Regions from separate parts of the Novosphingobium sp. BL-S-32 genome, predicted to be linked through region 3. Evidence: riboswitches for the same ligand, from Rfam matches in the RefSeq annotation. Region 3 holds a riboswitch; each other region holds the start of a gene.
What was found. Region 3 has a riboswitch for cobalamin ahead of AC1VVK_RS23775 (cobalamin biosynthesis protein CobG). Riboswitches for the same ligand answer to the same signal wherever they lie in the genome.
Positions count from the first base shown of each region.

Region 1: it holds a riboswitch for cobalamin, as region 3 does, so the genes downstream of both, AC1VVK_RS01675 (HoxN/HupN/NixA family nickel/cobalt transporter) here and AC1VVK_RS23775 (cobalamin biosynthesis protein CobG) in region 3, are expected to answer to the same signal.
Region 2: it holds a riboswitch for cobalamin, as region 3 does, so the genes downstream of both, AC1VVK_RS12535 (hypothetical protein) here and AC1VVK_RS23775 (cobalamin biosynthesis protein CobG) in region 3, are expected to answer to the same signal.

Region 1 covers NZ_CM166476.1:338,868-342,134, reverse strand. Annotated here, with positions in the region: gene AC1VVK_RS01680 (class I SAM-dependent methyltransferase) at 100-981, opposite strand; cobalamin riboswitch at 1,303-1,544, shown strand; gene AC1VVK_RS01675 (HoxN/HupN/NixA family nickel/cobalt transporter) at 1,719-2,798, shown strand; gene acs (acetate--CoA ligase) at 2,848-3,267, opposite strand, start outside.
Region 2 covers NZ_CM166476.1:2,650,014-2,653,280, reverse strand. Annotated here, with positions in the region: gene AC1VVK_RS12540 (TonB-dependent receptor plug domain-containing protein) at 1-785, opposite strand, end outside; cobalamin riboswitch at 904-1,110, opposite strand; cobalamin riboswitch at 1,170-1,378, shown strand; gene AC1VVK_RS12535 (hypothetical protein) at 1,575-2,162, shown strand; gene AC1VVK_RS12530 (cobyrinic acid a,c-diamide synthase CobB) at 2,159-3,267, shown strand, end outside.
Region 3 covers NZ_CM166477.1:1,672,963-1,676,229, forward strand. Annotated here, with positions in the region: gene AC1VVK_RS23770 (efflux transporter outer membrane subunit) at 1-743, shown strand, start outside; cobalamin riboswitch at 836-1,057, shown strand; gene AC1VVK_RS23775 (cobalamin biosynthesis protein CobG) at 1,236-2,387, shown strand; gene AC1VVK_RS23780 (precorrin-8X methylmutase) at 2,387-3,016, shown strand; gene cobI (precorrin-2 C(20)-methyltransferase) at 3,013-3,267, shown strand, end outside.

The DNA.
Region 1 (3,267 bases), on a different replicon from region 3:
GCGTCCGGTCTTTTGGTGCCCGGTTCGATGACAGCTTACGCAACAGGATGGATCTGAAAAGCCTTTACGCGCGATCGCCCATGGCCGGGTGTGGGAGGGTCACGCGGCCACCTGCTCTCCGCCGGAACCGCCCCGCGAAGATTCTTCGGCGGCATTCATTTCGGACGAGGCGGCGAGCCGGCGGTATTTGATGCGCCGGTAAAACCTTCGGCATTTCGCCACGAAATCGGGTGCGACCTCCTGCCCCTGCTCCAGGAGATAAGAACGAAGCCGTTGCAGGCGATTGGTCGAGGCGGTCTGAAAAACGAGCTGTCGATAGGCCTCAAGCGTATCGTCGCGGTCGATGATACTGTTCGCGTCGGCGATGACTTCACCGAAGTAGGTGTCCACCAGCTGTTGCCCGGCGCTGAGCTTTCCCGACTCGGTGAGCTTGTTGATCAGCAACCATGACAGACGCATCTTGCTGTCTATGCGGTAAGTCGCGCCCTGACGCTTCACCCGCACCTGATCGGCGATATCGTCGATTATCATGGAGCAACCGGGCGCAAGCCGCTGCTCAAGCGTTTCCAGATCGCGATCGATCCGCCCATCGGCGTCGAGCATCAGGACGGAAACGGTCTGGTCGTCCGGGAGAACCGAAAGCCCGCTTCGCAGATCGGATGGCGTAACCGTGACCAGATCCTGGACACCGTAGCGCGCCAGATTGGCCTCTATTCGCGCGATGCGTTTCCCTGGCGAGTTCAACGATCGCCTCGGGCCGCCTGTCATCGGATCGAACGTGAACACATGGCCAGATTTGCCCGAATTTCGCAAACCCAGCGCGAGTGCGACCGTGGCCGCCCCCATGGCCGTGCCGACTTCGACGATCTGACCGCCGCGTTGGGCGGTTTCGTAGATGCGCGCATAGACGGCCGGCGCCAGCATCCCGTCACAAGTTGCGATAAGTTCAGAAAAAAGCTCGTTTCTTGCACCCTCGAGCATCGGAAGCCTCCCGAAATGCCTCTCCTATTCAAGTGTCGCTACTGTGAGTCAGAAATATATGATCCACCATCTCGAGGAGAATATTATTTCACATGAAATTCAGCCGGATTCACCATCGACTCTTAATGATTTCACTCGCAGTAATTGCCTATTGTAGAGTGCGGATCATTTTTACGCTCATAAAATCACCTTCCGATCGGGAAAAATCGCGACCCATTTGGTCCGGGCGCCGAAATGCGAAGGCGGTTCCGGCTCGTGAAGCGCTCTTGCCCTGATGCACCGCCGAGACTACCAATGCGGCCGTCGAGACGCTTTCAGGGTCTCGGCACTGATCGCGCCGGTGTCCCGAAAGGGGCTTAAAAGGGAACGCGGTGAGGACCTTGCGTCTGAAACCGAGGCTGTCCCTGCAACTGTAAGCGGCGAGCGCGATGCACATCGCGGCAGGGCAAGGCGCCCTTGCCGCAGCCACTGGGCCGGACGCTAAGTCATGCGGGGCCTGGGAAGGCCGTGCATCGAGGCCTTGACCCGCAAGCCAGGAGACCTGCCGGCGTCTGGTCGCTCTTGCCCTGGCCCAGGGGATGGCCGTGGCACGGTAACTCCGTCTGAGCGACGCACGTGCGGCGAGGGCCGCACCGGCATGCGTGCCGGGCGCTGGACGGCGTCCGTCCGGCGCACAGGCCGGCCGTTCGCGCGGAGGCCCTCCCCGAAAGTCGCTGACGCCGACGGGGTATTCACGAATGCAAGTCAGTTCTGTTTCGCATCGAACAACGGCGGCCGAGGGGCCTTCCGGCAAACCGCGCCTGCGCCGTCGGGTCGCGGTGCTTTTTGCCGCGCTCGTGGGCGCGAACGTCGCCACCTGGCTCTGGGCGTTCGGCGCGTTCCACGGCAATCCCGTGATGCTCGGCACCGCCGTGCTCGCCTGGAGCCTTGGCATGCGCCACGCCGTGGACGCCGACCACATCGCCGCGATCGATAATGTTACCCGCAAGCTGATGCAGGACGGGCAGCGCCCGCTCACGGTCGGGCTGTGGTTCGCGATCGGGCACTCGGCCATCGTGCTGATCGCGGCGACCACGATCGCGGCGGCGGCCAGCACGCTGGACGATTTCGAGGCATTCGGTCAGTCCGGCGGGGTTATCGCCACGGTCGTTTCGGCCAGCTTCCTTTTCGCCATCGCCATCATGAATCTCGCGATCCTACGCGGCGTGTGGTCTCGCTTCCAGCAGGTTCGTGGCGGCGGCACTTATGCGGAGGAGGATCTGGACATCCTGCTCGCCGGGCGCGGCCTGATGGCGCGCATCCTGCGCCCGCTGTTCCGTCTGGTACGCAAGAGCTGGCACATGGCCCCGCTCGGCTTCCTGTTCGGCCTGGGCTTCGATACCGCGACCGAAGTGGCGATCCTCGGCCTTTCGGGCGCTCACGCGGCGGACGGCATTTCGCTCGGAACGGTGCTGGTGTTCCCGGTGCTCTTCGCCGTGGGCATGGCGCTGATCGACACTGCCGACGGGGTCATCATGCTCGGCGCCTACGAATGGGCTTTCGTGAAGCCGATCCGCAAGCTCTACTACAACATCACGATCACCTCGATCTCAGCCCTTGTGGCGCTGGTGATCGGGTCGATCCAGACGGCGGCGCTGCTGGTCGACAAGTTCGGGCTGAAAGGCGGCTTCTGGTCCGGCGTCAGCGCACTGTCCGAGCATTTCAACACGCTCGGCTTCCTTATTATCGGCCTGTTCGTGCTGTGCTGGGTGCTGAGCTACGCCGTTTACCGCTGGCGTGACTTCGACGCCATCGAGGTGGCCACCGACGCAGGCTGAACCCACGCGGAGGATGCACCGGGCTTTCCCGGGCATCCTCCGCGTCCGGTCATGCAGTTGCCGGCTGCGGCCGGTTGGCGATCAGGTTCTCGACCACCGAGGGATCGGCAAGCGTCGAGATATCGCCGAGGTTCGAGAAGTCGTTCTCGCCGATCTTGCGCAGGATGCGGCGCATGATCTTGCCCGAGCGGGTCTTGGGCAGGCCCGGCGCGAACTGGATGACGTCCGGCGTAGCGATCGGGCCGATCTCATGGCGAACCCACTTGATCAGTTCCTTGCGCAGCGCCTCGTCCGGCTCGACTTCGGCATTGCAGGTGACGAAGGCATAGATGCCCTGCCCCTTGATCTCGTGCGGCATGCCGACGACTGCCGCCTCGGCAACCGCCGGATGGGCCACCAGCGCCGATTCGATCTCGGCCGTGCCCATGCGGTGGCCGGAGACGTTGATCACGTCGTCGATGCGGCCGGT
Region 2 (3,267 bases), on a different replicon from region 3:
ACGCCATAGGCGAGCGAGTCCCCTCCAAAGCCGTCGAAGTCGTTATGCGAATCCGACCAATAGCCCTTGAGATCGATCGAAACGCCCGGCGCGACGCGATATGTGAACGACCCGTTGGCCGCAGACCGGCGATAGCCATCGGGCTCGGTGCCCTGATCGCTGGCCGAGATGCCGTCGGTGGTGAAGCGCGAGGCGGAGACGCGCCAATCGATCGAATCCGACGTGCCGCCCACGCCGGCACGCGCCGAGACGGTATCGTGCGTGCCCGCTTCCACCGCGAAGCTGCCTTCCAGCGGCTTGGTCGGGGCACGGGTGGTGACATTGATGACGCCGCCGATGGCATCGCTACCCCAGAGGATCGACTGCGGACCGCGCAGGATCTCGATGTGATCGATATCGTCGGTGAAGAGGTTGGAGAAGGCATAGCCGCCCGCCGTCGAAGACGGATCGGCGAGGCGCATGCCGTCGATCACCATCACGCTCTGACCGGCATCGGCGCCGCGAATGCGTAGGCTGGTGGTCGTGCCGTAGCCGCCGTTGCGCGAAAGGCTGATGCCCGGCGTGCGCAGCAGCATGTCGGTGAGGGCGATCGGCTGCGCGGAAACGATGTGCGCGTCGTCGAGGACGGTCACCGTCTGGGCGACGCGATCGGCCGCCAGCGGGGTGCGCAGCGCGGTAACGACGATGCTGTCGCCACTATCTGCTTCGTCGGCGAAAGCCATCGTCGGGCAGGCCGCCGCGAGGGCCGCGAGCGAAACCGTGGTGGCGAAAATCCGGAACGTCATGGGTTTTCCTTCAAACAAGCATCGAAGACCCCCGCCGAAGCGCGAGCACCGGCAAGGCAATGGCTGTCGTTGCGCGAGGAAAAAGCCCCCTCGTTCACCCGGCACACCCTGTCCGGACGAAGAACGACTGCGTCAGGCAGGTCTCCTGGCTTGCGGGTCAATGCCGTCTCGGCCGCCTTCTCAGAATCCTGCCAAGTCAATGGCTTCGGCTCCAATGGCGAAATGGCCGCACGGCTCGCCGCTCACAGTTGCAGGGGCAGCCCGGGTCTTGAACCCGTGTTCCCTTTTGATCCTCTTACGAGGAACCTGTCGCGGCGCGGCAACTATCGTGCGGGCGCCCCGCTGGCAAGTGCCCGAAGCTTGCGCGCGCCCGCGAAGTGCCATAGGTCCGCCCCTGCAAAGGGTGCCCGAGAGGGCTTAATCGGGAAGTCCGGACCTGCGGGGAAACTCGCGGGACATGCCGGCACTGCTCCCGCAACTGTAACCGGGGATGCGCCCCGCCATGCGCCATTGGGACCGGACGGTTCCGAGAAGGCGGCGGAAGGCGCGACGATCCGGGAAGTCAGGAAACCGGCCCCTTGCCGTCGTTCCTCTGCGCGGGCGGGATGCACCGGGCGGACGAGGGCATGGTTCCCGTAGCGGGAAGCAGCCCTGGCGAGACGACAGTCGAAGTCGTGTCGAAAGGAGCCTGCCAGAGTGACACCGATCCGCTGATCCTCTCGCCGGGGCGATATCGCCCGGGGCCTTTCCTGCACGCCTTTCCCCAACCGCCTTGGGAGATCCCAGAACATGAACCGTTCCGCCAATCCGCCATCCGCCCGCGTCAGCCTCTTCGTGTTTGCCGCGCTCGCCGCCGTCATGCTGGTGACGCGCACCCATTCGCTGAGTCAGGTCGTCCACTTGCCAGACACCGACCTTGCGAGCTTCTTCGTGCTCGGCTTCTTCGTCCGCCGTGTCATCGGTTTCGCCGCGCTGTTCGCGCTCGGCTATGCGATCGATGTCGTGGTGATCTCGGTGCTGGGCGGTTCCGGATTCTGCTTTACCCCGGCCTACGCGATGCTGGTCCCGGCCTATGGCGTGATGTGGCTTGCCGGGCGCGTGGCGGCGGCGAAGCTCGGTGACCGCCTTGCCGCCCTGCCTGCCATGGCCGTGCTGCTGATCGCCGCCACTTTCGTCTCGCACTTGCTGTCGAGCGGCGGGTTCTACTTCCTTGGCGGCCGCTTCCCCGATCCGACGCTTGCCGGATTCCTGCCGCGCATCGGGCGCTATTTCCCGACCACCCTGCTCTCCACGGTGCTGTGGTCCGGCATTGCCGCCACGCTCTGGGCGCTGACCGTGACCCTGCGCCCGGCGCTGCACGCGGAACGCCGCAAGTGACCGCCTGCCCTGCCCTGCTGGTCGCCGCGCCCGCCTCGGGGCAGGGCAAGACGCTCGTCACCGCCGCGCTCGCCCGCCGCCATGCCCGCGAAGGACGGCGCGTGCGCGTGTTCAAGTGCGGGCCCGACTTCCTCGATCCCATGATCCTCGAAGCGGCGAGCGGCGCCCCGGTGCACCAGCTTGACCTCTGCATGGTCGGCGAGGCCGAATGCCGCGCGCTGCTCTACGAAGCGGCGTGCGAGGCGGACCTGATCCTCGTCGAAGGGGTGATGGGCCTGCACGACGGCGATCCCTCCGCCGCCGACCTCGCGCGGCGCTTCGGCCTGCCGGTGCTCGCGGTGGTAGACGGATCGTCCATGGCGCAGACTTTCGGCGCGCTCGTTCATGGCCTGGCGACCTATCGCGCGGGCGTGAACCTCGCCGCCGTGCTCGCTAACCGTGTGGGTAGCGCCAGGCATTCGGACCTGTTGGAGCAAAGCGTACCCAGTGACATCCGCTGGCTGGGCGCACTGGGCCGAGACGCCGCAATCGGCCTGCCCGAACGGCACCTAGGGCTGGTGCAGGCGGGCGAAGTAGCCGACCTTTCCGCCCGGTTGGACCGGGCGGCGGATCTGCTGCCGGACAGCGCGCTCTGGCTTCCGGAGCCCGTGACCTTCGCCGCGCCGGAGGGCATGACCCCGCCGCCATCGCTCGCCGGCAAGCGCATCGCCATTGCCCGCGACGAGGCTTTCGCCTTCATCTACCCGGCCAACGTCGCCTTCCTCGAAGAGGCAGGCGCGCAGGCCGTGTTCTTCTCGCCGCTGACCGACGCGGCCCTGCCCGCATGCGATGCGCTCTGGCTGCCGGGCGGCTATCCCGAACTGCATCTGGATCGCCTTGCCGCCAATGCGCCGATGCTGGCCTCGATCCGCGCGCATCACGCCGCCGGTCGCCCGATCCTCGCGGAGTGTGGCGGCATGCTCTACACGTGCGAGACGCTGGATGACGGCAAGGGCACCCGCACCGCCCTGCTCGGCCTGCTAGCGGCCCAAGCGACAATGCAGCCTCGACTGGCTGCTCTGGGAATGCAGGAGGCCAAGATCGACGGCCATCCTGTGCGCGGCCA
Region 3 (3,267 bases):
ATCAGGCCACCGCCCAACTGATCCCCTCCTTGCGCGAAGCCACGGCGCGGCAGGAAAATGCCTTGCGCCTGCTCGCAGGGAACGTGCCCGGCGGCGTCGCGCGCGCCACTTCGCTCGCCCTGCTGACAGAGCCGGTGATCCCGGAAGGCCTGCCGTCCCAGCTCTTGGCGCGCCGACCGGACGTGGCGCAGGCCGAGCTGCAACTGGCTGCCGCCGACAAGTCGCTCGCCGCTGCCCGCAAGCGTTTCCTGCCGCAGCTTCAACTCACCGGCTCCGGCGCCTTGGTATGGTCCTCGCTGCTGGTGGGTGATCCGATCGGAGTGTGGTCTCTGGGTGGCAGCATCCTTGCGCCGATCTTCGAAGGCGGACGGCTGCGCGCCGGGGCCGAAAGCGCCGCCGCCCAGCGGGACAATGCCGCGCTGGCCTACCGCAAGGCCGCGCTCACCGCCTTTCGCGAGGTGGAGGACGCGCTTGGCTCGGCCCGGGAAGCGGACGAACTCATGACCATCCTGGCCGCCCAGCGCACGGCAGACGCCGAAGGCCTGCGCCTTGCCACCAACCGCCGCCGCGAGGGCTATTCGCCCTATCTTGAACAGCTGGTTGCCCAGCGCGGCCTGCTCAACGTGGAACTCAACCTCGTGCAGGCGCGGACGGCGGCGTTGCAGGCACGGGTATCGCTCTATCTGGCGATGGGCGGCGGCTGGAGCCGCGATGCGGTCGCAGGGCTGGAAGCCTCGCCGTAGCGCGTGATCGCGCTCGCGACGACTATGGATCGGCTATTGGCTTGGCAGAGCCAATTCGATAGAGCGGCGGCAAGGTGACAGGCGTGCCTGTTGCCGGACATGATCGTGCCGGTGCCCCCGAAGGGGCTTAATCGGGAATGCGGTGCGGGGGTGTAGCCCCCAAATCCGCGGCTGTCCCTGCAACTGTAAGCGGATAGCGCGATGCACACGCCCTTTTAAGGGCAGCCACTGGACCGGCGCGTTGCCGGTCTGGGAAGGCGTGTATCAAGCTGTGACCCGCGAGCCAGGAGACCTGCCGGCGCACTGGTCGCTCTTGCCCTGACCCAGGGGATGGTCATGGCACGGTTCTTCTCCGTCTGGGCGACGAAGCTGTGTGGCTGGGGCTGCACGGTCGCGTGGTGGTGGGCGTAGTTCGCGCCTGCCCATCGCCGCGCGTCGGCCGGCCATGTCGGTATGCCCCGCCTTCGTTCGCCCGGCGCGCGGAGAGCGATTTTGGGTCCGCTGGAAGGGGATCGAAGCGGCGGCACGGTAAGGGGATGGTGCCCCGATGCCTGGCGCCCGATGATGGCGGGAGACGGGCTGCTGGTCCGCGTAAAGCCGCGTCTCGGCCGCCTGATGCCCGCTCAGGCCGTGGCTCTGGGCGAAGCGGCGCTCGCGCATGGGTCGGGTGCGCTTGACCTTACACGCCGCGCGAACCTGCAAATTCGCGGTGTGAGCGAGGCCGAATGGCCGCGCCTGCTCGACCGGTTGCTGGAGACCGGCCTCGTGGATGCGGACGCAACACGCGAAGCCCGGCGCAATATCCTCGTCTCGCCCGCAGGGCGCCCCGGCGAGGATACCCATCGCATCGCTCGCGAACTGGACGAGCGCCTCGACGAATTGCCCGTACTACCGGGCAAGGCCGGTTTCGTCATCGACGCCGGACCTGTGCCGATGCTGTCCGCCGAACCCGGCGATTTCCGGATCGAGCGCGGGCGCGACGGCATGCTCCTGCTGCGCGCCGATGGACGCTCTACCGGCATAGGACTGGCGCCGGGCCGGGAAGTCACCGCGCTGATCGATCTGACGCGCTGGTTCATGGCAAGCGGCGGAGCAAGTGCGGGCCGCATGGCACGCCATTCCGCGCCCTTGCCGGACTGGGCGACAGGAACCGCCGCCCCCGGGCTCGCCGCGCCCCTGCCCGTCCCCGGCCGTCACGCGATGGGCACCGCCTATGGCCTGCCGTTCGGGCGCGTGAGCGCGCAAGCCTTCCTGCGATTGGCGCAAGACTCCGGCGTGGCGGGCATTCGTACGTCGCCCTGGCGCATCCTTCTGACTGAGGGGGGCGGGCCGATCGAGCACGAAGGCCTGTCGATCGATCCCCACCATTCGCTGCTGCGCGCCGATGCCTGCCCCGGCGCGCCCGACTGCCCGCAAGCCAGTGTCGAGACCCGGACGCTCGCCGCCCGCCTTGCGCCGCATGTCGCCGGGCACCTGCACGTTTCGGGTTGTGCCAAGGGCTGCGCCCATCCCGGTGCCGCCGATGTGGTCGTGACCGGGCGCGAGGGTGCCTACGACCTTTCCTTCAGCGCGTGCGCCGGTTCTCCGCCCCTTCGCTCGGGTCTGAATGCCGCAGACCTCCTCGCCCATTTTGGAGTCGCTTGATGCCTTACGATTATGAAAAGGACGGCGCGGCGATCTACCGCCAGTCCTTTGCCACCATACGCGCGGAAGCCGACCTTGCCCGCTTCTCCGCCGAGGAGGAGCCCGTTGCCGTCCGCATGATACACGCGGCAGGCATGGTCGAACTGGCCGCGCACATCCGCTTTTCCGCCGGCTTTGCAGTCGCCGCGCGCGCCGCGCTGGCTGCGGGAGCGCCCGTGCTCTGCGATGCACGGATGGTGTCCGAAGGCATTACCCGCGCCCGCCTGCCAGCTTACAACGGGGTCATCTGCACCCTCGGCGATGCCGAAGTGCCGGACCTTGCGCACCGGATCGGCAACACCCGCTCGGCGGCGGCGCTGGAACTGTGGCGGCCACATCTCGGCGGCGCGATCGTCGCCATCGGCAACGCGCCGACCGCGCTGTTTCACTTGCTCAACATGCTTGAGGACCCCGACTGCCCCCGCCCGGCGGCCATCATCGGTTGCCCGGTGGGCTTCGTCGGCGCGGCCGAGTCCAAGCATGCCTTGTGGCTGACCGCACCGGTTCCCTGCTGCATCGTCGAGGGACGGCTTGGTGGGAGCGCCATTACCGTGGCGGCCGTCAACGCACTGGCGAGCCGCGCGGAATGAGCGCGTCAGGAACCATCCACGGCGTCGGCCTCGGCCCCGGTGCGGCGGACCTGCTGAGCGTGCGCGCCGACCGGCTCGTGCGCGGCACGCGGCAAATCGCCTATTTCCGCAAAAAGGGACGCGCGGGTCGGGCGCGGAGTACCGTCGACAGCCTGCTGCGGACCGATGCGGTCGAAATCGCGATGGAATACCCGGTCACGACAGAAATTCCGCTCGACGATCCCGCTTACAATGCCTGCCTTCAGGCTTTC